DNA from 3 places in the Pseudomonas sp. FG43 genome. Region 2 is predicted to be linked to each of the others. Evidence: riboswitches for the same ligand, from Rfam matches in the RefSeq annotation. Region 2 holds a riboswitch; each other region holds the start of a gene.
The links. A riboswitch is a leader RNA that binds a small molecule or an ion and turns the genes downstream of it on or off. The one in region 2 is predicted to bind cobalamin.
Positions count from the first base shown of each region.

Region 1 (7,111 bases), on a different contig from region 2:
GCCGCCATGCAGGGAAATCAGAATGACCCTGGCGTGACGCAACACTTCATCGACGTACAAGTCCACCGAAGCGTGATTCTGCACCTGCATCGGGTTGGCCAGACGCAGGCTCGGGTAATCGTCGGGCAGTTGCTGCGCAGCTTCGGCCAGCAAGGCCAGGCTCGAATCGCCGCTACAGAGAATCACCAGCTCGGCCGGGGTCTGCCCCAGGTCGGCAATGCTGTCGTCGGGGACGAAACCGCCCGGCTGGGTTCTCAGTAAATGCATGGGTCAGGCAAGACTCGTAACGTTAAAGTTGGGCTCGCAGCGCTGTATGAACTTCAGACTCAAGCTCATCGTAGAGTTGCTTTTCCAGCGCGGCAGCATCGAGTTCCTGGCCAATCAATACCAGATGGGTGGCACGCTCTTCATCAGCCTTCCATGCACGGTCAAAGTGCTTGTCGAAACGAGTGCCCACACCCTGAATCAAGAGACGCATCGGCTTGCCGGGAATCGCGGCAAAACCTTTGACGCGCAGGATACCGTGCTGAACGACCATGCGGTTCAGCACGTTCAGCAGGAAGGCCTCTTCGGCTGGCGGCAGCTTGATGGAGATCGAATCGAATACATCGTGATCGTGGTCATCATGATCATCGTCGTCATGATGGTCATGGTGAGTCTTGCGGCTGTCGATATGCAGTTCCGACTCCGCGCCAATGCCCAGCAGTACATTGATTGGCAGACGGCCATTGCTGGCCTCGATGACCTTGACCGCTGGCGGCAGCTCTTCGGCAACTTCGGCACGCACCGCAGCCAGACCTTCGGGATCGATCATGTCGGCCTTGTTGAGGATCACCAGGTCGGCACTGGCCAGCTGATCAGCAAACAGTTCATGCAGCGGGGACTCATGATCCAGATTCGGGTCGAGCTTGCGCTGGGCGTCCACTTGATCCGGGAAAGCCGCGAAAGTGCCTGCGGCAACGGCCGGGCTGTCGACCACGGTTATGACCGCATCGACGGTGCAGGCATTGCGGATTTCCGGCCACTGGAAAGCCTGGACCAGCGGTTTTGGCAACGCCAGACCCGAGGTTTCGATAAGGATGTGGTCCAGGTCGGCGCGACGCGACACCAATTCGCGCATCACCGGGAAGAACTCTTCCTGCACCGTGCAGCACAGGCAGCCATTGGCCAGTTCGTAGACACGACCAGTGGCTTCTTCTTCGGTGCAACCGATGGTGCATTGCTTGAGGATTTCGCCGTCGATGCCCAGCTCGCCGAACTCGTTGACGATCACCGCGATACGACGCCCTTCGGCGTTATCGAGCATATGCCGCAACAAGGTGGTTTTACCCGAACCCAGGAAACCGGTAACGATGGTGACGGGAAGTTTGGCCAGTGTTTTCATCGGATGCCCTTTGGCAATACGGCGGGCAAGCAGGACGAGAACCGTGCGCTGCGCACGGATCGATTCGCCACCGGATCACCCCGCCCGGTTGTAGTGAGAATTCGTGGGCCTGTGGCCCGGTTCGAGGCAGGTCTCCTGGCTTACGGCGGCGTATCGGCGGTGCTGGCCGACAGGCATTCATCGCGCCTTCCCGCTTGCGCAGTGGCCATGCAATGAACATCACCGTTTACAGTTGCGGGGGCAGCTGCGGCTTGGACCGCATTCCCGTCTTAGCTCTACCCTCCTGCAGAAGGCAGAGAACCTCAAGTGCGCAAGGCTACGCAGTGGTCGAGGGCAGGTCAATCGTTCAGATTGACGTTCAGTGGCTGCCATGCTCTCCTATTACAACTTGTTACGGGTGCCCTTCACGGGGTGAAACGGGAAACCGGTGCGCTCATTCACGCATGAGCAAGTCCGGCGCTGCCCCCGCAACGGTAAGCGAGAGAGGGTCAGAACCACTGTGCCACGGCATGGGAAGGTGATCCTGAAGGTGTTGAACGCTGCACATCAACGCCCCTCGCGAGCCCGGAGACCGGCCCGATACTGACTCAATGACACACCCGCGGTGGGCGGGCGCAGTTGAAACCTCCTGGCGCCCGTCAGCAGGTTCCTGTGCGCATGCCCGCCTGTCGAAACCAGAGGGAAGCGCCATGTCCACCATCAGCAGCAGCCAGTCGAGCACAGCCACATCCACCCAGACCCAACGCCTGACCGCCGCCATCAGCGCTGCGATTCTTGGTGCGTGCCTGGTGTATTTCGCCGGTTTCTCGCACATCGCCGCCGTTCACAACGCCGCGCACGACACCCGCCACAGCGCCGCCTTCCCTTGCCATTGAGACCTGACGCCATGTTCAAGCGAATCATCCAGACCGCAGGCTTCAGCGGTCTGCTGGCGGCACTGCTGCTGACCTTGCTGCAAAGCTTCTGGGTCGCGCCGCTGATTCTTCAGGCCGAAACCTACGAAAAAGCACCTGCCGAGCATGTGCATGAACATGATCATGCCGAGGGCGCAGCCGCCGGACACAGTCACGACGAAGAGGCCTGGGAACCGGAAGACGGCTGGCAGCGCATCCTCTCCACGACCGGTGGCAATCTGGTGGTCGCAGTCGGTTTTGCCTTGATGCTGGTCGCGCTCTACACCCTGCGCGGACCGGGCCGCACCTCCCAGGGCGCGCTATGGGGGCTGGCCGGTTTTGCGGTTTTCGTTCTGGCACCAACGCTGGGGCTGCCGCCCGAACTGCCGGGCACTGCGGCCGCCGACCTGAACCTGCGCCAATACTGGTGGATCGGGACTGCGGCTTCCACGGCTGCCGGGCTGGCCCTGATCGCCTTCGGCCAGAACTGGCTGCTCAAAGTGCTGGGCGCGGCCATTCTGGTAGTGCCGCACCTGATTGGCGCACCACAGCCGCTGACCCACGAGAGTCTGGCTCCTGAAGCACTGGAATCACAGTTCATCATGGCTTCGCTGCTGACCAACGCACTGTTCTGGATTGCTCTGGGCCTGATCAGCGCCTGGCTGTTCCGTCGCAACAATGCCGACCTGCACGCCTGATCACACCCCCGCACAGCCCCGTCCTGTCCTTGTGGCAGGCCTGGGCTGCCAGCGTGGCTGCCCGTCCACGCACCTGCTGGAGCTGATCGAAAGCAGCCTGAAAGCCCACGCTCTGGAGATCGGAGCCATCACCGCCCTCGCCTCCATCGACCTCAAGCAGGACGAGCCGGGCTTGCTGGAGCTGGCTGAATACCTGTCAGTACCGCTGATTTTCTTCGATGCCTCTCAACTGGCACGATACGAACCGCAACTGACCCATCGCTCGCCAACGACGTTCCTGCACACCGGCTGCCACGGCGTTGCCGAAAGTGCAGCGCTGGCACTGGCCAGCCAATTGGGCAACAGCCCTGCAACACTGGTGATCGAACGCCAGAAAAACATCAGGGCAACATTTGCCTTGGCACGCTCCCCTGGGCAGGGTTGATAATCCGCTGCTCATTTATCGCGCTCGACTCAGGAGAATCCATTGACCGTCTTTTTCATCGGTGCAGGCCCAGGCGACCCGGACCTCATCACCGTCAAAGGCCAACGATTGATCAACAGTTGCCCGGTCATCATTTACGCGGGCTCACTGGTGCCAGTCGCGGTGCTGGATGGCAATCGGGCCATTCAGGTGGTCAATAGTGCCGAGTTGCACCTGGAGCAGATCATTGCCTTGATGAAATCCGCTCATGAACAGGGCCGGGATGTGGCCCGCGTGCATTCCGGTGACCCGAGCCTGTATGGTGCGATTGGCGAACAGATTCGTTGCCTGCGCGAGTTGGGAATTCCCTTCGAGATCATCCCCGGCGTAACAGCCACGGCGGCCTGCGCAGCACTGCTGGGCACCGAACTGACGCTGCCGGACATTTCCCAGAGCGTGATCCTGACCCGCTATGCCGACAAGACCTCAATGCCACTTGGCGAGGAGCTGGCAAGCCTGGCACAGCATCGCGCCACCATGGCCATTCATCTGGGGGTCAATAATCTGCAGAAAATAGTGGAAGAGCTGACGCCGCATTACGGCCCCGACTGCCCCATAGCCGTGGTGCATCGCGCAAGCTGGCCGGATCAGGACTGGGTTTTGGGCACGCTGGCCAACATTCACGACAAGGTGCAGGAGAAAGGCTTCAGGCGTACGGCACTGATACTGGTTGGTCGCGTACTGGCAGACGATACGTTTGGCGAGTCATCGCTGTATCGGGCCGGGCATGCTCATTTGTTCAGGCCTTGAATGAAGGGTTTCGCGAATGAATTCGCTCCCACGTAATAAGGAGCGGATTCACTCGCGAAGAAAACAACTCAGTAGTAAGCGTTTTCTTTCTGGGTATGGTCAGTCACATCACGCACACCGGCCAGCTCGGGGATGCGTTCGAGCAAGGTGCGCTCGATGCCTTCCTTCAAGGTGACATCGGCCTGACCGCAACCCTGGCAACCACCGCCGAACTGCAGGACGGCGATATTGCGCTCTTCTTCCTCGATCACGTCGATCAGGGTCACCTGACCACCGTGGCTGGCGAGCCCCGGATTGATCTCGGTTTGCAGGTAGTAGTTGATACGCTCGTTGATCGGGCTGTCGGCATTGACCATCGGGACTTTGGCGTTTGGCGCCTTGATAGTCAACTGGCCACCCATGCGATCCGTTGCGTAATCGACAACGGCGTCATCCAGAAAAGCTTCGCTGAAACCATCGATCCAGGCGGTGAAGCTCTTCAGGCCAATGGCCTTGTCTTCAGGTTTTTCTTCGCCCGGCTTGCAGTAGGCAATGCAGGTTTCAGCGTACTGGGTGCCAGGCTGGGTGATAAACACTCGGATGCCGATACCCGGGGTATTCTGCTTTTCCAGCAGATCGGCCAGATAATCGTGGGCAGCATCGGTAATAGTGATAGCGGTCATGAACATTCCTCGCAGACTTGGCGGCAGTTTACGCCAATCGGATGCGCATACAAAGTCCTAGTGTTTTTGTCAGGAAAGCGCAACCGATTCTCTTCCTTGCTGGCGGGCATCCAGACTGCGGCGCATTCGGCGATACAAGCCCTTCTCGATCCACTCATAGCTGCCCCAGGCGCCAATGGCGATGATCGGCACACAGAAGGCAAACACCAGATACGGGCTCAAGGCAAAGCGCTGCGCCATGAGCAAGCCACCGTAGAGCACCAGAACATGCAGCAGATATACCGAGTAGGAACAGTCGCCCAGAGTCTTGAGCATCCGGCTGCCGCGCAAGTAAGGCTCCAGCGAAATGGCGCACAGCACGATCAAGGCGCTTGGCAGCCCCCAGTTCAGCAGGCGTTGCTCGTTGGTCAGGTGATGGATCAGCAGCATTCCCGCCACAATCCCGGCCAATGGCAACCATAACCCTTCCTTGATCCAGCCCCGGCGATACAGCATGCCGATACCGATCCCCAACAGGAATTCATAGACGATGTCGTTGCCGTAGAAACGGCTGATCAAACCACTGCGAGCCAGAATCTCGGTCACGACAAACAGCGCGGCGGCGATGATCAAGGGCCGATGGCGCTGCTCGAAGAGAAAGACCATGGAGAACAGCACATAAAACAGCATCTCGTAGTTCAGGGTCCAGCCGACGTTAAGCGTCGGATACAAACCGTAGCCACCGGGATTTTCCGAAGGAATGAAAAGCAATGAAAGGAAGAAGTTCTGCCAGCCGATTACCTGATGGGGAAGCCAGGGCGCCGCAACCAGCAGCAACAGCCCCATGGCAGCGGTATACAGCCAGTAAGCCGGCACGATGCGGATCAGGCGGTGCAGGATAAAACGCCCGGCGGGCATGTCGCTGCCATGGGTCGAGAGGTAAATCACCAGCCCGCTGATGACAAAGAAGATATCGACGCCCACGGCGCCCTTGGAAACAAAGAATTCGCCAACGGGACCGCTGGCCTTGAAATCGAAAAAAATCTGCATGAAGTGATGACACACAACAACCCACGCGGCGAAAGCCCGTAAAGCCTGAACCGAAATCAACATCCAAAAACCTCTTGTCACCTGCCTTTTCAACCATAAGCCCGGACACGAAGCGAGCCGGACACGCATGAGGTCGGACAGTGGGATGACAGAAAAGATCAGGAAAATCCTGTTTCGTTCAGGAAACAGTAGTGGCGGCAGGCCACGTCCGACGTGGCCTGCAACGACATTCAGAGGTTTTCGTAGCGATTCATATCCAGCACCCCGCTCTCTCGCGGCTCGGTCTCCTGGATATAGCGGCTGATGTCATGGAAATAGGTCCAGAACAGCGGATGAGTGCGGCGCACACCCCAGCGCTGCACGATCTTCTCGAACCCGTCCTGATCCTTGACCTGCTGCATGGCGTCGACAAACCCGGACACTTCGTCAGCCGGGATATTGAACATGAAGTTCGGATAGCTGCTGAGCACGCCCGGGTAAATGGTCAGGGTGTCCAGACCCGGCTGGTAGCGATAGGACTCGCCCAGCAGGAAGGCAACGTTACTGTGGGCGCGGTTGCGCAGCATGCTGTACATCACACGTTTGCCGCTGGCGTCTTCAATACGCAGCATGGTCGCTTCGGGCAACTGATCGATGACCTTGAGGCCAGCGGCAGGCCTTGAAACCAGTCGACTGAGAGACTGCTCTGCCTGGGCAAAAGCGGGGCTGATACCGGGTCGCGAGCAATAAGCCCCCATGCAGCGGTTGATCGGGTCCGGCGCGGCGTTGAGGGTGCCGGAGCGCTGAATCAACTCCCGGGAGAAGTCCTGACGAGGGTGGCGCTCGTCAAGCCTCAGGCCGCTTGGAGTGTCGTCATCGATGCTCTGGTAGTCCAGCCACATCTTGAATTTGCCGGAGTCCTGATACAGGTCGCCCAGCATCTTCTCGCGCTTGTCGGCAGGCATCAGACGCATGAAATTGATTTCCGCACCGTTGCGGATCAGGTCGAAATACAGCCGGGTCTGGGCCTGATGGGAAATATTGCCGTAGACATCGAAGTTCACCGCCAACTGGTAATAGGTGCGCTCCAGCAACGGGTAATCGAACAACCATAGCGAGTGCGGCACATCGCCGATCAGCCCTTTGGTCACCGATGCGCTGTCGAAGTGGCGGAATACTGTCAGCAGCGAGTTATCATTGCCGGCCCACAGCGTCGACCAACTGGGTGGCGTCATGCTGGCGTAGCTGTCGCG
Region 1 is NZ_JBMDJL010000010.1:46,301-53,411, reverse strand. Features, by position in the region: gene cobN (cobaltochelatase subunit CobN) at 1-267, opposite strand, end outside; gene cobW (cobalamin biosynthesis protein CobW) at 290-1,384, opposite strand; cobalamin riboswitch at 1,493-1,704, opposite strand; cobalamin riboswitch at 1,763-1,978, shown strand; gene ACODS3_RS13775 (CbtB domain-containing protein) at 2,074-2,259, shown strand; gene ACODS3_RS13770 (CbtA family protein) at 2,271-2,975, shown strand; gene ACODS3_RS13765 (cobalamin biosynthesis protein) at 2,956-3,399, shown strand; gene cobM (precorrin-4 C(11)-methyltransferase) at 3,442-4,188, shown strand; gene nfuA (Fe-S biogenesis protein NfuA) at 4,257-4,850, opposite strand; gene ACODS3_RS13750 (acyltransferase family protein) at 4,920-5,942, opposite strand; gene ACODS3_RS13745 (fatty acid cis/trans isomerase) at 6,110-7,111, opposite strand, start outside.
Region 1: another riboswitch for cobalamin. It lies ahead of ACODS3_RS13775 (CbtB domain-containing protein); the one in region 2 lies ahead of cobO (cob(I)yrinic acid a,c-diamide adenosyltransferase).

Region 2 (7,111 bases):
GGCAACGGGTCCGGCGCATTGAAAGTCACAGCGGGCGGCAAGGCCACTTCACAGGTGCTGGCCAGCGCATCGGCGGCGGCATCCAGACGCAGGTCCAGATCGTTGAGTTCACTGGCCTGTACCAGCCCCAGATGACGGCTCGGCAATTCGATACCGGTTTCACGGGAGAGCGCGCCATACCAGCGCAGGCCTTCGGTCAGGCTGCCTTCGAGCAACTGCGCATGACGCACGGTGCCGACCCGATTGGCCAGTACTCCGGCGAACGGCAAGTCCGGCTGGTAACGCGCCAACCCCAAAGCCAGCGCCCCGAAGGTCTGGGCCATGGCCGTGCCATCGATCACGCCCAGCACCGGAACGCCGAAATGACGAGCCAGATCGGCGCTGGACGGCGTGCCGTCGAACAGCCCCATCACACCTTCGATCAGGATCAGGTCTGCCTCATCGGCCGCTTCCCACAACAAGCGTCGGCTTTCATCGGCTCCTACCATCCATAGATCCAGTTGATAGACCGGCGCGCCGCTGGCCCGCTCCAGAATCATCGGGTCCAGAAAGTCAGGCCCGCACTTGAACACACGGACCTTGCGGCCCTGATTACGGTGCAAGCGTGCCAGCGCAGCGGTGACCGTGGTCTTGCCCTGCCCGGACGCGGGCGCGGCAATCAATACTGCCGGGCAATGACGCGGCGCTCTCATAACGGTTTACTCACAACTCGATGCCTTTTTGCGCACGAATTCCGGCCTGGAACGCATGCTTGACTACGCCGATCTCGGAAACGGTATCGGACAGATCGATCAATTCGGGTTTGGCGCCACGGCCGGTCACCACCACATGCTGCATCGGTGGACGGGCTTGCAGGTCACTCAGTACTTGTTCCAGATCCAGATAGCCGTGCTTGAGGGCGATATTCAGCTCATCGAGGATCACCAGCCCGATGCTCGGGTCGCGAAGCATTTCACGGGAAACTTCCCAGGCGGCTTCAGCGGCAGCGATATCACGCTGACGATCCTGGGTTTCCCAGGTGAAACCCTCGCCCATCACGTGGTAACGCACCTGCTCGGGGAAACGCCGGAAGAACAGTTCTTCGCCGGTGCTGTTGCGGCCTTTGATGAACTGCACCACGCCGCACTGCATGTCGTGCCCCATGGCCCGGGCGAGCATGCCGAATGCAGAGCTGCTTTTACCCTTGCCATTGCCGGTCAATACCAGCAGCAAGCCACACTCGTTGGGAGCGTTGGCAATACGCTCGTCAATTACCGCCTTCTTGCGCAGCATGCGCGCCAGATGACGTTCGTCACGTTCGGGGGATTCGTTCATCTCAGCTCTCCGCTTGAGGACACGCGAAAGCAGACGGAAGGACAGCATCAGACAGCACGGCAAAGCCCTGCGCAGAGCATCGCCCGCCGTGATGCTGTTGAGTGGATCAGGCCGGTCTCCGGGCTCATGAGCAGGCATCTGCCTGACCTGCGCGCCTTCCCGTGTCCTGGGACACAGTGGCATCGAGCGCAGTCTTGACTCATTTACCGTTGCGGGGGCAGCGCCGGGATCGGAGTTGCAATGCCTCCTCACCGGCTTCCCTGTTTCACTTTGCCAATCGAGGACTGCAAAGCACCTGAAACAAGCCGCGAAGGGTAGAGGGTTGGGGTGGGAGCGTCAATCGACACAACAGGATTGAACCTCGACAGTGCAGGTATCTCCTATCTTTTAACTGACCACTGACCGTTATGGAGATCGGCATGTTCACACTTAAACCGCAGCTTGCCTTGCTGCTTCTGGTTGCCGGGGGCCTTGTAGCCTGCGGCGAGTCCTCGACACTGCAAGTCTCGGATGGCACCGGCCCTTCGCCCAGGCTGCCCGAGCCGAACAAGACCCTGATCCCCACCGTCAATATCGCGCCCGCCGTGGGCTGGGAAAAGAACGCCAAACCGGTCGCAGCGCCCGGCACTCAGGTCGCGGCGTTTGCCGAAGGGCTGGATCACCCGCGCTGGCTATACGTACTACCCAATGGCGACGTGCTGGTCGCGGAAACCAATGCGCCGCCCAAACCTGACGACTCCAAAGGCATACGCGGCTGGGTCATGGAAAAGGTCATGAACCGTGCCGGGGCTGGCGTACCCAGCGCCAACCGAATCACCCTGCTACGCGACAAAGACCACGACGGCGTGGCCGAAACGCGCACGGTCTTTCTGCAAAACCTCAACTCGCCCTTCGGCATGACGCTGGTGGGCAACAAGCTCTATATAGCCGACACCGACCGCCTGATCAGCTTCCCCTATGAAACCGGCCAGACCTCCATCAACGCCCAGCCGACCAAGGTCGTCGACTTGCCTGGCGGCACGCTCAACCATCACTGGACCAAGAACGTGATCGCCAGCAAGGACGGCAGCAAGCTGTACGTCACTGTCGGCTCCAACAGCAATGTGGGCGAAAACGGCATGGATCAGGAAGAAGGCCGCGCCGCGATCTGGGAAGTGGACGCTGCCACCGGCCAACACCGGATTTTCGCCTCGGGCCTGCGCAACCCCAATGGCATGGACTGGGAACCACACACCGGCAAGTTGTGGACAGCCGTCAACGAGCGCGACGAGATCGGCAGCGATCTGGTGCCTGACTACGTCACCTCGGTGCAGGATGGCGGCTTCTATGGCTGGCCCTACAGCTATTACGGCCAGAATGTAGATGTGCGGGTCAAACCCCAGAAACCGGAACTGGTCGCCAAGGCCATCTCCCCGGATTACGCGGTCGGCCCGCACACGGCATCGCTGGGGCTGGTGTTCGCCGATGGCAAGACACTGGCGGCGCCGTTCAACGAAGGCCTGTTCATCGGCCAGCACGGCTCATGGAATCGCAAGCCACACAGCGGCTATAAAGTGGTGTTCATCCCCTTCAGCGGCGGCAAACCCACTGGCGCACCAGTGGATGTACTGACCGGCTTCCTGAGTGCAGACGAAAAAGCCCAGGGGCGCCCGGTGGGTGTGGTCAATGACCAGCATGGCGGATTGTTGGTAGCGGATGACGTGGGCAACAAGATCTGGCGAGTGACGTCAGTGAAATGACCCACGCCCCGGTAGAGGCTCTGCGCTCGGTCATGCCGCGTTGAAAACAGGCTGGGTAGGAGCGAATTTATTCGCGAGAGGCCTGTACATCCGAAGAAAATGTATAGGCCTTCAATGACGTCTCGCGAATGAATTCGCTCCTACGCGGGTGTTAATTATGCAGCTGTGCGTTCTGCGCCAGGTTCGAGGGCTGGATCACGCGCTTGGCGTTGAGATAGGCCTTTTGCCAATACGGCTTGTCCAGGCTGTCCAGCTTCACCGTGCCACCGGTCGCCGGGGCATGCACGAAGCGCCCCTCTCCGACATAGATGCCCGCATGGGAAACCTGCGAGCCACCCGATGTTGCGAAGAACACCAGATCACCGGATTGCAGTTGTTCACGCCCGACATTCGGCGCACCCATCACGATCATGTCGCGGGTGGAGCGCGGCAACGAGATACCCGCCGCGTCACGATACACATAGCCGATCAGGCCACTGCAATCGAACCCCGAATCCGGCGTGTTGCCACCCCAGCGATAAGGCGTGCCGACCAGCCCAAGCGCACGGAACAGTACGTCTTCGGCAGCCTGGGAGAGAACTTGCGGGGGAGCAGAAAGCACCGGGCGTTGAACGACACGGGACTGAGGAGGTGGCGAGCTGGCACAAGCACCCAGCAACGCAGCGATGGAGATGACCGCCAGACGTAACGTAATCGACATAACCACAACAACCTGATCTGGATGCGGCCTACGCTGCCGAGAATCGAAAAAGGCAGACAGGCTCATGCCTGTCTGCGTATCACATCATTTATGGCGCTTGATTGTAGTCGATGTCATTGCAGTGGTCTGGGCTGGCTCACTGGAAGGAGCCATTGCCAGAGCACGCTTGGCTTCGATGAAGGTCTTGCTCCAGTAAGCGTCATCGAGGCTGTCGATGCGCACACCACCACTGCGGCGGCTACTGGAATGGATGAACTGATCGTCACCCAGGTAAATGGCTGCGTGGCTCACACGACCACGACCACGGGTGCTGAAGAACAGCAGATCACCGGGCTTGAGGTCATTACGCGAAACCAGAGGCGCATTCACGTTGATCATTTCGCGAGTGGAACGCGGCAGGCTCATGCCAGCCTCTTCGCGGAACAGATAACCGATGAAACCGCTGCAATCGAAACCCGAAGTGGTCGAAGAACCACCGAAACGGTAGCGCGTACCGATCAGGGACTTGCCACGCTCAAGGATGCTGTCGGCCAGAACCGGCAACTGGTAAGGCTTGTTGTCAGCAAAACCGGCCAGTTCGTCTTCGGTGGCGAGTTCTTCCTGCAACATGGCTGCGTCTGCACGGCGAGCAGCAGACTGCGAGCTGGTGGAATTCGTGTACTGCGGTTGTTGCTCTTGAGATACCGGTAAATTGGCAGAGCAACCAAACAAAAAAGTAACGAGTGCGAGGGGCACGAGGGGTGCGAAGCGAACTACTTGCATGGGCACGACCGTGGCTGAACTGTTAAGAAGGCGAGACTATGCCCGCTATCAAGATGATTTGCAAATTCAATCGAATCAAATGTGACTTATGAGTTTTTCCATGACATGTGCCGCTCGGCACTTCAGAAAAACGTCCATCTGCGCGCTGTGATCGGTGGCCGCCGGATTGATTTCTGCGGTGAATCCCCCGCAAATACGGGTGCGCAGCACAGGTTCGTGGATATAGGGGAAGCTGGCGGTGGTGCCGATGCTCAGCACTGCATCAAAGCCTTTGGCCATCTCCTCATAAAGTGTTTCAAGAGCTTGCTCCGGCAACATCTCCTGAAACAGCACGACGGACGGTCGCAAAACGCCACTACATTTCTCGCACAAGGGCGGCAACGGACGTTGCAGGTGTTCACTCAAATGAGGGTCTTTTTCGCCACAGGCCTGGCAAAAAAGTGGAGCCATTTGCCCGTGGATCTCGATCAGGCGCTCAGGCGGGCTGCCTGCGGCGCGATGATAGCCATCGACGTTCTGGGTCAGCACCCAGCATTCGGGCTTGATCCTCTGCAATTGAGCAATGGCGTAATGCGCAGCATTGGGCTGCCCGCCAAGACAGGCCTTGCCCAGCTCGGCAATGTACTTCCAGCACAGTTCGGGATCACGGCGCAGCATCGGCCCCGACAAGGCCACCTCGATCGGCAGGCCATCATCGGTCTTGCCGTTATACAGCCCGCCAACACCGCGATAGGTCGGCAGACCCGAATCAGCCGAAAGCCCCGCGCCGGTAATCACCAGGATCCGCTGAGCATGGCGCAGTGCTGCCGCCGTCTGCATCAGCAAGGTCTGATCTACCAACCCAGGGTTTCCTTCAAGAAGGGAATGGTCAGCTTGCGCTTTTCCTGAAGAGAGGCCTGATCAAGACGCTCCAGCAACTCGAACAAGGCGCTCATGCTGCGCGTGCCGCGGGTGAGGATGAAATGCCCGACTTCGTCGGTCAGGTGCAGGCCGCGACGGGAAGCACGCAGTTGCAGGGCGCGCAGCTTGTCCTCATCGGACAGAGGGCGCATCTGGAACACCAGCGCCATGGTCAGTCGGGATTTGAGGTCAGGCAGCTTGACCGGCAACTCGCGTGGCGACTGGGAGGCGGCGATCAGCAGGCGACGCCCGCTGTCACGCAAACGGTTGAACAGATGAAACAACGCTTCTTCCCACTCCGGCTTGCCCACTACCGCTTGCAGGTCGTCCAGGCAAACCAGCTCGTACTGTTCAAGGTGATCGAACAGCTCGACGCCTTCATCGATCACTTCGGCCAGAGGCAGATACACCGAAGGCTCACCCATCTGCTCGAAGCGCAGGCACGCGGCCTGAAGCAAGTGCGTACGACCCACGCCATCCTTGCCCCACAGATAGATCAGGCTTTCCGTCCACCCCGCATCGGCCTCGCACAGGCGCTCGACATAGCCGAGTGCCGCAGCATTGGCGCCGGGATAGTAATTGATGAAAGTGGCGTCATCACGCAGACGAACACTCAGGGGCAGCTGAATCGGTTTCATGCTGGCTGACACGGTTCAGGCGAACCGCTAAGGGCCTCTGGGAAAGTGCGCAAAGTTTATACCCGTGACGGCGACGGCACAATGCGCCATACCCCAAGCAAAATCAAAGACTTGCGCTTTGGCGCTACAAACCTTCGCCAACCGGGCCTGCATGACCCTGTTGGCGAAAATGTCTGAGCGCCGGATTCAGGAGAACGACAAAGCTCTATAGATCAGGGTCTTCCATGCCGCCGTAGACTTCGGAGCTCTTATAAATGTCATGAATATGACGCACCAGCACCATGATCACTGCCGCTACCGGCAACGCCAGCAGAATGCCGGTAAAACCGAATAGCTCGCCACCGGCCAGAATCGCAAAGATCACTGCCACCGGATGCAGACCGATCCGGTCGCCCACCAGCAACGGCGTGAGCACCATACCTTCGAGCATCTGGCCAATCATGAACACGGCAACGATGCCCAGCAGCGGATACAGCTCGCCGCCGAACTGGAACAACCCGGCAACCAGTGCAGCACCGATACCGATCACAAAGCCCATATAAGGCACGATGGCCGCAAGCCCAGCGATCACGCCGATCAGAAGCCCAAGCTCAAGACCGACCAGCATAAGGCCAGCCGCATAGATCACCCCCAGACCGACCATCACCAGCAACTGGCCACGAATGAACGCACCCAGCACCTCATGGCATTCGCCGGCCAGTTTCACGACCTGATCCTCACGATGGCGAGGCAGCAGGCCACGGACCTTGCCCATCATCAGGTCCCAGTCACGCAGCAGGTAGAAACACACCACCGGGATCAGCACCAGATTGGTCAGCCAGCCGATCAGCGCAAGGCTCGATGCCGTGGCTTGCGACAACACCACGCTGACGATATCCCCCGCCTTGCCCATGTGCTCGGAAATTGCCGTCTTGACCTTGTCGAACTTCCAGAAACCGTCAGACAAGCCGAACTTGGCTTGCACCCACGGCAAAGCCGTATGCTGCAACCAGTCGAGAATCTGCGGGGCCAGCTCATAAAGACGGAACAACTGCTTGGCCAGCATCGGCACCAGAACC
Region 2 is NZ_JBMDJL010000015.1:21,679-28,789, forward strand. Features, by position in the region: gene ACODS3_RS17540 (cobyrinic acid a,c-diamide synthase CobB) at 1-692, opposite strand, end outside; gene cobO (cob(I)yrinic acid a,c-diamide adenosyltransferase) at 703-1,314, opposite strand; cobalamin riboswitch at 1,407-1,628, opposite strand; gene ACODS3_RS17550 (PQQ-dependent sugar dehydrogenase) at 1,734-3,053, shown strand; gene ACODS3_RS17555 (C40 family peptidase) at 3,205-3,753, opposite strand; gene ACODS3_RS17560 (C40 family peptidase) at 3,838-4,515, opposite strand; gene ACODS3_RS17565 (NAD-dependent deacylase) at 4,591-5,355, opposite strand; gene hda (DnaA regulatory inactivator Hda) at 5,349-6,053, opposite strand; gene ACODS3_RS17575 (AI-2E family transporter) at 6,259-7,111, opposite strand, start outside.

Region 3 (7,111 bases), on a different contig from region 2:
GACGCAAATCAGCCTGCGCTGAAAAATATTTTCCACCCCCCCTTAATTTCAGAGCCGCTCGCGTCACATAGCTGGCATCGACTACCCAAACGGGAAATGCTGCCATGCACCGACCACTGCGCTTGACTCTGACACCGCTGGCATTTGCCCTGGCGTTCACCACCCTGGACAGCGCGGCCGATGGCTCGGCCCAGCCCTCGACCGCCCGCCAGCAACTCATGGAACTGGACCTGCCCGCCGGCCCTCTGGATGCAACCCTGACCAGTATCGCTCGCCAGAGCGGGCGCAACATTGCGTTTAACGCAACGCTGACTCGCGGCCTGACAGCCGCGCCATTACGCGGTCACTACAGTGTCGAACAGGCCGTGAGCGAGGTTCTGCGCGGTTTGCCCCTGCAATTGAGCATCACGCCCAGCGGCACCTTGAGCATCGAGCCACGCCCCGAGACTTCGGCCATGGAGCTTTCGGACATCAATGTAAGCGCTGCCAGCCATGCACAGGACGCCTGGGGGCCGGCTCACAGCTGGGTCGCGCAACGCAGCGCGACCGTGAGCAAGACCGACACTTCCCTGATGGAGATTCCCCAGTCGGTTTCGGTGATCACCCGTGAAGAAATGCAAGCGCGCAAGCACGACAGCCTCGCCGACGCACTCAACTACAACACCAGCGTGATCAGCCAGCCGAACGGCTACAGCCGCGTGGCCGACGACTACCGCATGCGTGGTTTCGATATCGGCCCGCGCACGGGCGGTGTGATGCGCGATGGCATGAAAATGCAAAGTACCCAGTTTGAAGGAGGCCAGGAACCTTACGGCCTTGAGCGTGTGGAAGTACTCAAGGGCGCGTCTTCGGTGCTGTACGGGCAACTGGCGCCCGGCGGGCTGATCAACGCCATCAGCAAGCGGCCGACACTCGATCCGCTGCATGAAATCAACCTGGAATACGGCAATCATGACCGGCAGCAACTCTCCACCGATCACAGCGGACGCCTCGATGAAGAAGGCCGTTTCAGCTATCGCCTCACAGCGCTGGTGCGCGACAGCGGCACCCAGTACGACGCCATCGACGATGACAAGCACTACATCGCCCCGGCACTGACCTGGCAGATCAACGACGACAGCCGCCTGACCCTGCTCGCCAGCCATCAGCGTACCCGGACCAGCCTGACGCCGCCCATGCGCTATGACATAACCACTTTCAGCTCGACCCCAGGCTACAAAGTGCCTTATGACCTGTTTGCGGGCGAGCCGGATTTCGACGACTACGATGGCACCTTGCAGACCTTCGGCTATCTGTTCGAGCAACGCCTGAATGACAACCTGCAACTGCGGCACGCGGCACGCTACTTCGAGTCGCGCACCGACTATGACTACATCACCCTGAACAACAGCCGGATCAGCGGCGCCAATCTGTCGAGCCTGTCGCGTACTTACAACTCACGCGAAGACATTGCCACCGGCTGGACCAGTGACAGCAGCCTGCAACTGGATCTGGAAAGCGGGCGCTGGAAACATACCCTGCTGGGCGGCCTGGACTACTACCGCAAGACCTACGACAGCCATCGTTTCAGCGGCAGCGCACCGGCGCTGGACCTTGCCAACCCGGTCTATGGCAACCTGCCAAACGTGAACCGCAACATCGACAGCGGCTCGGACCTGCACAGCCATCAGCTCGGCATTTATTTGCAGGAACAACTGAAACTCGATGATCGCTGGCTGCTGATGATCGGCATGCGACAGGACTGGGCCGACAACAGCACCCGCAACTACCGTGACAATTCGCGCAGCACCACTGACGACAGCAAGACTACTGGACGAATCGGGCTGGTCTATCTGGCCGAAAACGGTCTGGCGCCCTATATCAGCTATAGCCAGTCCTTCCTGCCTTCGTCCGGTACCGACGCCAATGGCGATGCCTTCCTGCCGACCGAGGGCGAGCAGTATGAAATCGGTATCCGCTACCAGCCTCCTGGCCGGGAGATGATGATCAGTGCTGCGGTCTACCAGTTGACCCAGAGCAACGTCATCACCTCGATTGCCGGCTCGGACTTCGACGAGCAGACCGGCAAGGAGCGCAGCACCGGTTTTGAAGTGGAAGCCAAGGCCCAGTTGACCCCGCAACTGGCCATGAACGCCGCCTATGCCTACACCGATGCCCATATCATCAAGGATAACGATGAGGTGCTCGAAGGCTCGCGTATCGAAGGCACGCCTTACCATAACGCTTCGTTGTGGCTGGATTATCGTTTCGACTCGATGGGCCTCAATGGCCTGTCGATTGGCAGCGGCGTGCGTTATGTCGGCACCACCCACACCTCGCCCAGCGTCACTGACCGCAAGATCCCGGCCTATACGCTGTTCGATGCCCGAATCAGCTATGACCTGGACGACAACTGGCAAGTCAGCGCCAAGGCACAGAACCTCACCAACGAGAAATACCTGTACTGCGCCAACTCATGCCGCTATGGCGATACCCGTAGTCTGGTGGGGGCTGTCAGTTATCGGTGGTGATCTCTTCGCGAATGAATTCGCTCCTACACGGGCTGCGTAGGAGCGAATTCATTCGCGAACCCCCTGACGCTCGACCCACATCAGCCATTGACGCTTTCCAGCTTCAATGATCTGATGCGCGCCAGTTTCAGGTGTCCCATGCCGCCGTGCATGGGATTAAACGGGAAGCCGGTGCGTCACTCCCAGTGATCAGTCCGGCGCTGCCCCCGCAACGGTAAGCGAGCGAAGCATTCGACAGACCACTGTGCCAAGGCATGGGAAGGTGAATGCTTCATGACCCTCGCAAGCCCGGAGACCGGCCTGCAACCTTGTTTGGCAAACCCGCGGTGGGCGGGCGCAGGCCGGTCTTCGCGGGCTTTTTGCGCCCGCGATTCCCTATGCGTTGTTCCCTCCGGGATTCATTCATTCCTGATTGGCTGGAATCGCATGTCCCGTTCTTCCCTGCTTCAATCCCTGGCGAATCGTTCGCTACAGATCAGCCTTCTCGCGCTCCCGTCCCATGCGTGGGCTGCTGACGAGCAAACCCTGGCACTGCCCTCGGTCGCAATCACTGGCAGCGCCGATACGCCAGTAACCGATCTGGCAACCCCGACGCCCACCGGTTCGCGCCTGAACCTCACGGCACTGGAAACCCCGGCCAGTACCAGCAGCCTCGACAGCCAGATCATCGAAAGCCGCAATAACCTCACCGTTCAGGATGCGGTCACCCGTTCGCCAGGCATCACCAGCATCGCAACGCCTGGCGATGGCAATACCGCGTTGTCCGCACGTGGTTTTACGGGGCATTCCTCGGTCATGACCCTGTTCGACGGCTCGCGCCTGTATACCGGCGCAGGTACTCAGACCTTCCCGGTTGACCCGTTCATGGTCGAGCGTATCGACGTGATCCGTGGCCCGGCTTCAGTACTTTATGGCGAAGGCGCTACCGGCGCCGTGATCAACGTGGTGCCGAAAAAACCTTTCGAGGGCGAGATCCGCAATCGCCTGCACCTGGGTTACGGTTCCAATGACCGTCAGCAACTGGGCCTCGACAGCGGCGGTTCGCTGAGCGACACCCTGAGCTATCGCCTCACGCTGAACCAGCTGGAAAGTAATGGCTGGGTCGATAACGGCAATTCCCGCAGCCTGGCCATGAGCGCAGCCCTGCGCTGGCAAGCCACCGATGACCTGAGCTTTACCCTCGCCCATGAACGTGGCGACAGCGAGCCGATGAACTACTTCGGCACACCGCTGATCAATGGCCACTACCGCGACAGCCTGCGCGACAAGAACTACAACCTGCGCAATGCCGTGCAACGCTACAACGATGAATGGACCCGCCTGAACACCGACTGGACCATCAACGATAACGTCAGCGCCAGCAACCAGCTCTACTACATCAAGAGCCGCCGCCACTGGCGCAACGCCGAAGTCTATAGCTGGAGCAGCGCTCAGGGTCAGTTGTTGCGTGGCGACTACCTGGAGATCAAGCACGACCAGGAGCAGATCGGCGACCGCCAGAGTTTCACATTCAACCATTCGCTGTTCGGCCTGGACAGCCGCACGGTGGTCGGAGCCGAATACAACAGGATTCGTTTCGACGTCGCCAACAATTCGCCTTACACCGATATCGGTGGTGACTTCATAGACCCATGGAATCCGGCATCCGGTGATTTCCAGAGCCAGTCACCCTTCCTGCCGCTGACCGAAAGCACCACGCGCACCTTTGCCCTGTTTGCCGAAAACCGCCTGCAACTGTCAGACCGCTGGTCCTTGGTGACTGGCATCCGCCGCGACCAGAACCACCTGGACCGCAACGCCCTGCGTACCGATACCCGTAGCGACCGAAGCCTCACCGGCGGTAACTGGCGCGCAGGCCTGGTGTTTGCCGTGACCGATCAACTGTCCCTGTATGGCCAGTACTCCACCAGTGAAGACGGCGTCAGCAACCTCATCAGCATGAACCCGACCCAGCAGCAGATGGACCTGACCGAAGCGAAACAGACCGAGTTCGGCCTCAAGCAACAGTTCTGGGATGGCAGTGGCGAATGGACCCTGGCGGCCTATCACATCGTCAAGAAAAAGCTCCTGGCCATCGACCCGGTGACCCGCCTGACACAACAGGTCGGCCAGCAGTCGTCCGACGGCCTGGAAGCTTCTCTGGAACTGGCACTTGCCAATAACTGGCACGTATCGGCCAACGCTGCGCTGGTACGTGCCGAGTACGACGATTTCGACGAAAGCGTTTCCGGGCAGGTCGTGTCCCGCGCCGGGAATCGCCCGACCGACGTCCCGCGCCGAACCGCCAATCTGTGGGTGAGCAAGGCACTGAACGAAGACCTGGATGCCGGCATGGGCCTGCGCTATGTGGATAAACGCTATGCCGACACCGCCAATACCACCTCGATACCGGGCTACACGGTGCTGGATGCCAACCTGGGCTGGAAGGTGCAGCGCGATGTGCGCCTTGGCTTGCAACTGAACAACCTGCTCGACCGACGCTACGCCGCGGCGCAGTACAACAATGGGCAACAATGGCTGATGGGCGAACCTCGCTCCTTCTTCGTCACGGCTGATTACAGCTTCTGATCCAGTTGGCGGCAGGCTTGCAACCTGTCGCCAGCATGCCTGGAAATCGAGCATGTCCACCCTGAATATCCATCGCCTGAACTGGGCACCGCCACATAGTCAGGGCAAACCCTGGCAACTTGAAGGCATCGACCTGCACATCGCACAAGGCGAGTTCGTCGGGCTGATCGGCCCCAATGGCAGCGGCAAGACCAGCCTGTTGCGTTGCGCCTACCGTTTCAACGAACCGGACAGCGGCTCGCTGCACCTCGACGGGCAGGATATCTGGCAACAGAAGCCCCGCTGGAGCGCTCAGCGCATGGCCGTGATGATGCAAGAGTTCCCGCAGGAGTTCGGCCTGACCGTACAGGATGTCGTGGCCATGGGGCGTACACCTCATCAGGGCTGGTTCGACGGCGAAAGCGCCGAAGACCTTGCCCTGATCGACAAGACCTTGAACCAGGTGGGCCTGCATGGGCTCAGCGGGCATTTGTTCGCATCCCTGTCGGGCGGCGAGAAACAGCGCGTATTGCTGGCCCGCGCACTGGTGCAACAACCTGGCCTGCTGATCCTCGACGAGCCCACCAACCATCTCGATCCCCGTTACCAACTGGAACTGCTGCACTATTTGCGGCAACTGAAACTCAGCACGCTGGCCAGCTTTCATGACCTGAATCTGGCTGCGGCTTTCTGTGACCGGTTGTATGTCATCGACCAGGGCCGGATCGTTGCCAGTGGCACGCCGACCGAGGTCCTGACCGAGCAACGGCTGCTGCACATATTTGGTGTCCACGCGCTGGTGGATACCCATCCACTGGCACCTCATCCACGCATTACCTGGATCAGCCCATCATGACCCGAGCCCTGGCCTGCCTGATGCTGCTTGCCGCCCTGCCCCTGGCCGCTGCCGCGGATAACTTCCCCCTGACCGTACAGAGTTGCGGGCGCGAGGTCACTTTCGAGCAACCGCCACAGCGGGCAGTCAGTCACGACATCAATCTGACCGGCATGCTGCTTGCCCTTGGCCTGCGACCACGCATGGTCGGTTACACCGGCATCACCGGCTGGAAAACCCTCGACCCGGCACTTCGCGAGGCTCTGGACGGCCTTCCCGAACTGGCAGAACGCTACCCGTCGGTGGAAAACCTGCTGGATGCCAATGCCGACTTTTTCTTTGCAGGCTGGAGTTACGGTATGCGCGTCGGTGGCCCGGTGACGCCGCAAACCCTGCAACCGCTCGGCATTTCCGTCTACGAGTTGAGCGAATCCTGTTCGCGAATCATGACCCGGCGCGAAGCCAGCCTGGACGATCTGTACCGCGACCTGCACAACCTGGGACGAATCTTCGACGTCAAGGAACGCGCCGATACGCTGATCGAGGCTCTGAAACAACGGGTTGCACAGGTCACGACCAGACTGAGCCAGGTCCGGCAACGCCCCCGTGTGTTCTTGTATGACAGAGGTGAAGACCGGCCCGCCACCTCAGGAAAACTGGGCATGCCTCAGGCCTTGATCACAGCGGCTGCGGGCCAGAACATCATGGACGATATCGCCGCCAGCTGGACTCAGGTCAACTGGGAGAGCGTGGTGGAACGCAACCCGCAGGTGATCGTGATCGTCGATTACGGCCCGACCTCCTGGCAGCACAAACGCGATTTCCTTTTGCAGAACGCAGCCTTGAGCAGTGTCGAAGCCATCCGCCAGAAACGATTCGTGGTGCTGCCCTATGTCGCCGTAACGCCTTCGGTCGATAACGCTGAAGCCATCGAAAAACTGGCCGAGGCGCTGCATCCCGAGCTGTTTGGCGGGAGCGAACTGTGAAACCGATACGCAGCGTGGCCGGTTATCGCTGGCTGATCGGCACTCTGTTCGTTCTGCTGGCGCTGTCGTGTCTGATATCCCTGGGCTTCGGTCCGGCACGGGTGCCGCTGGCCAAAGTACTGGGCATAGTTCTGCAACAAGCCGGAGTCGATGCCGTAGTGGACTGGAGCAAGGGTCAGACGCAAATCATCTGGCTGATCCGCGCACCACGGGTATTGCTCGGGGCGCTGGTG
Region 3 is NZ_JBMDJL010000009.1:164,904-172,014, reverse strand. Features, by position in the region: gene ACODS3_RS13285 (FecR family protein) at 1-22, shown strand, start outside; gene ACODS3_RS13280 (TonB-dependent siderophore receptor) at 105-2,510, shown strand; cobalamin riboswitch at 2,623-2,828, shown strand; gene ACODS3_RS13275 (TonB-dependent receptor) at 2,937-5,078, shown strand; gene ACODS3_RS13270 (ABC transporter ATP-binding protein) at 5,131-5,913, shown strand; gene ACODS3_RS13265 (ABC transporter substrate-binding protein) at 5,907-6,878, shown strand; gene ACODS3_RS13260 (FecCD family ABC transporter permease) at 6,893-7,111, shown strand, end outside.
Region 3: another riboswitch for cobalamin. It lies ahead of ACODS3_RS13275 (TonB-dependent receptor); the one in region 2 lies ahead of cobO (cob(I)yrinic acid a,c-diamide adenosyltransferase).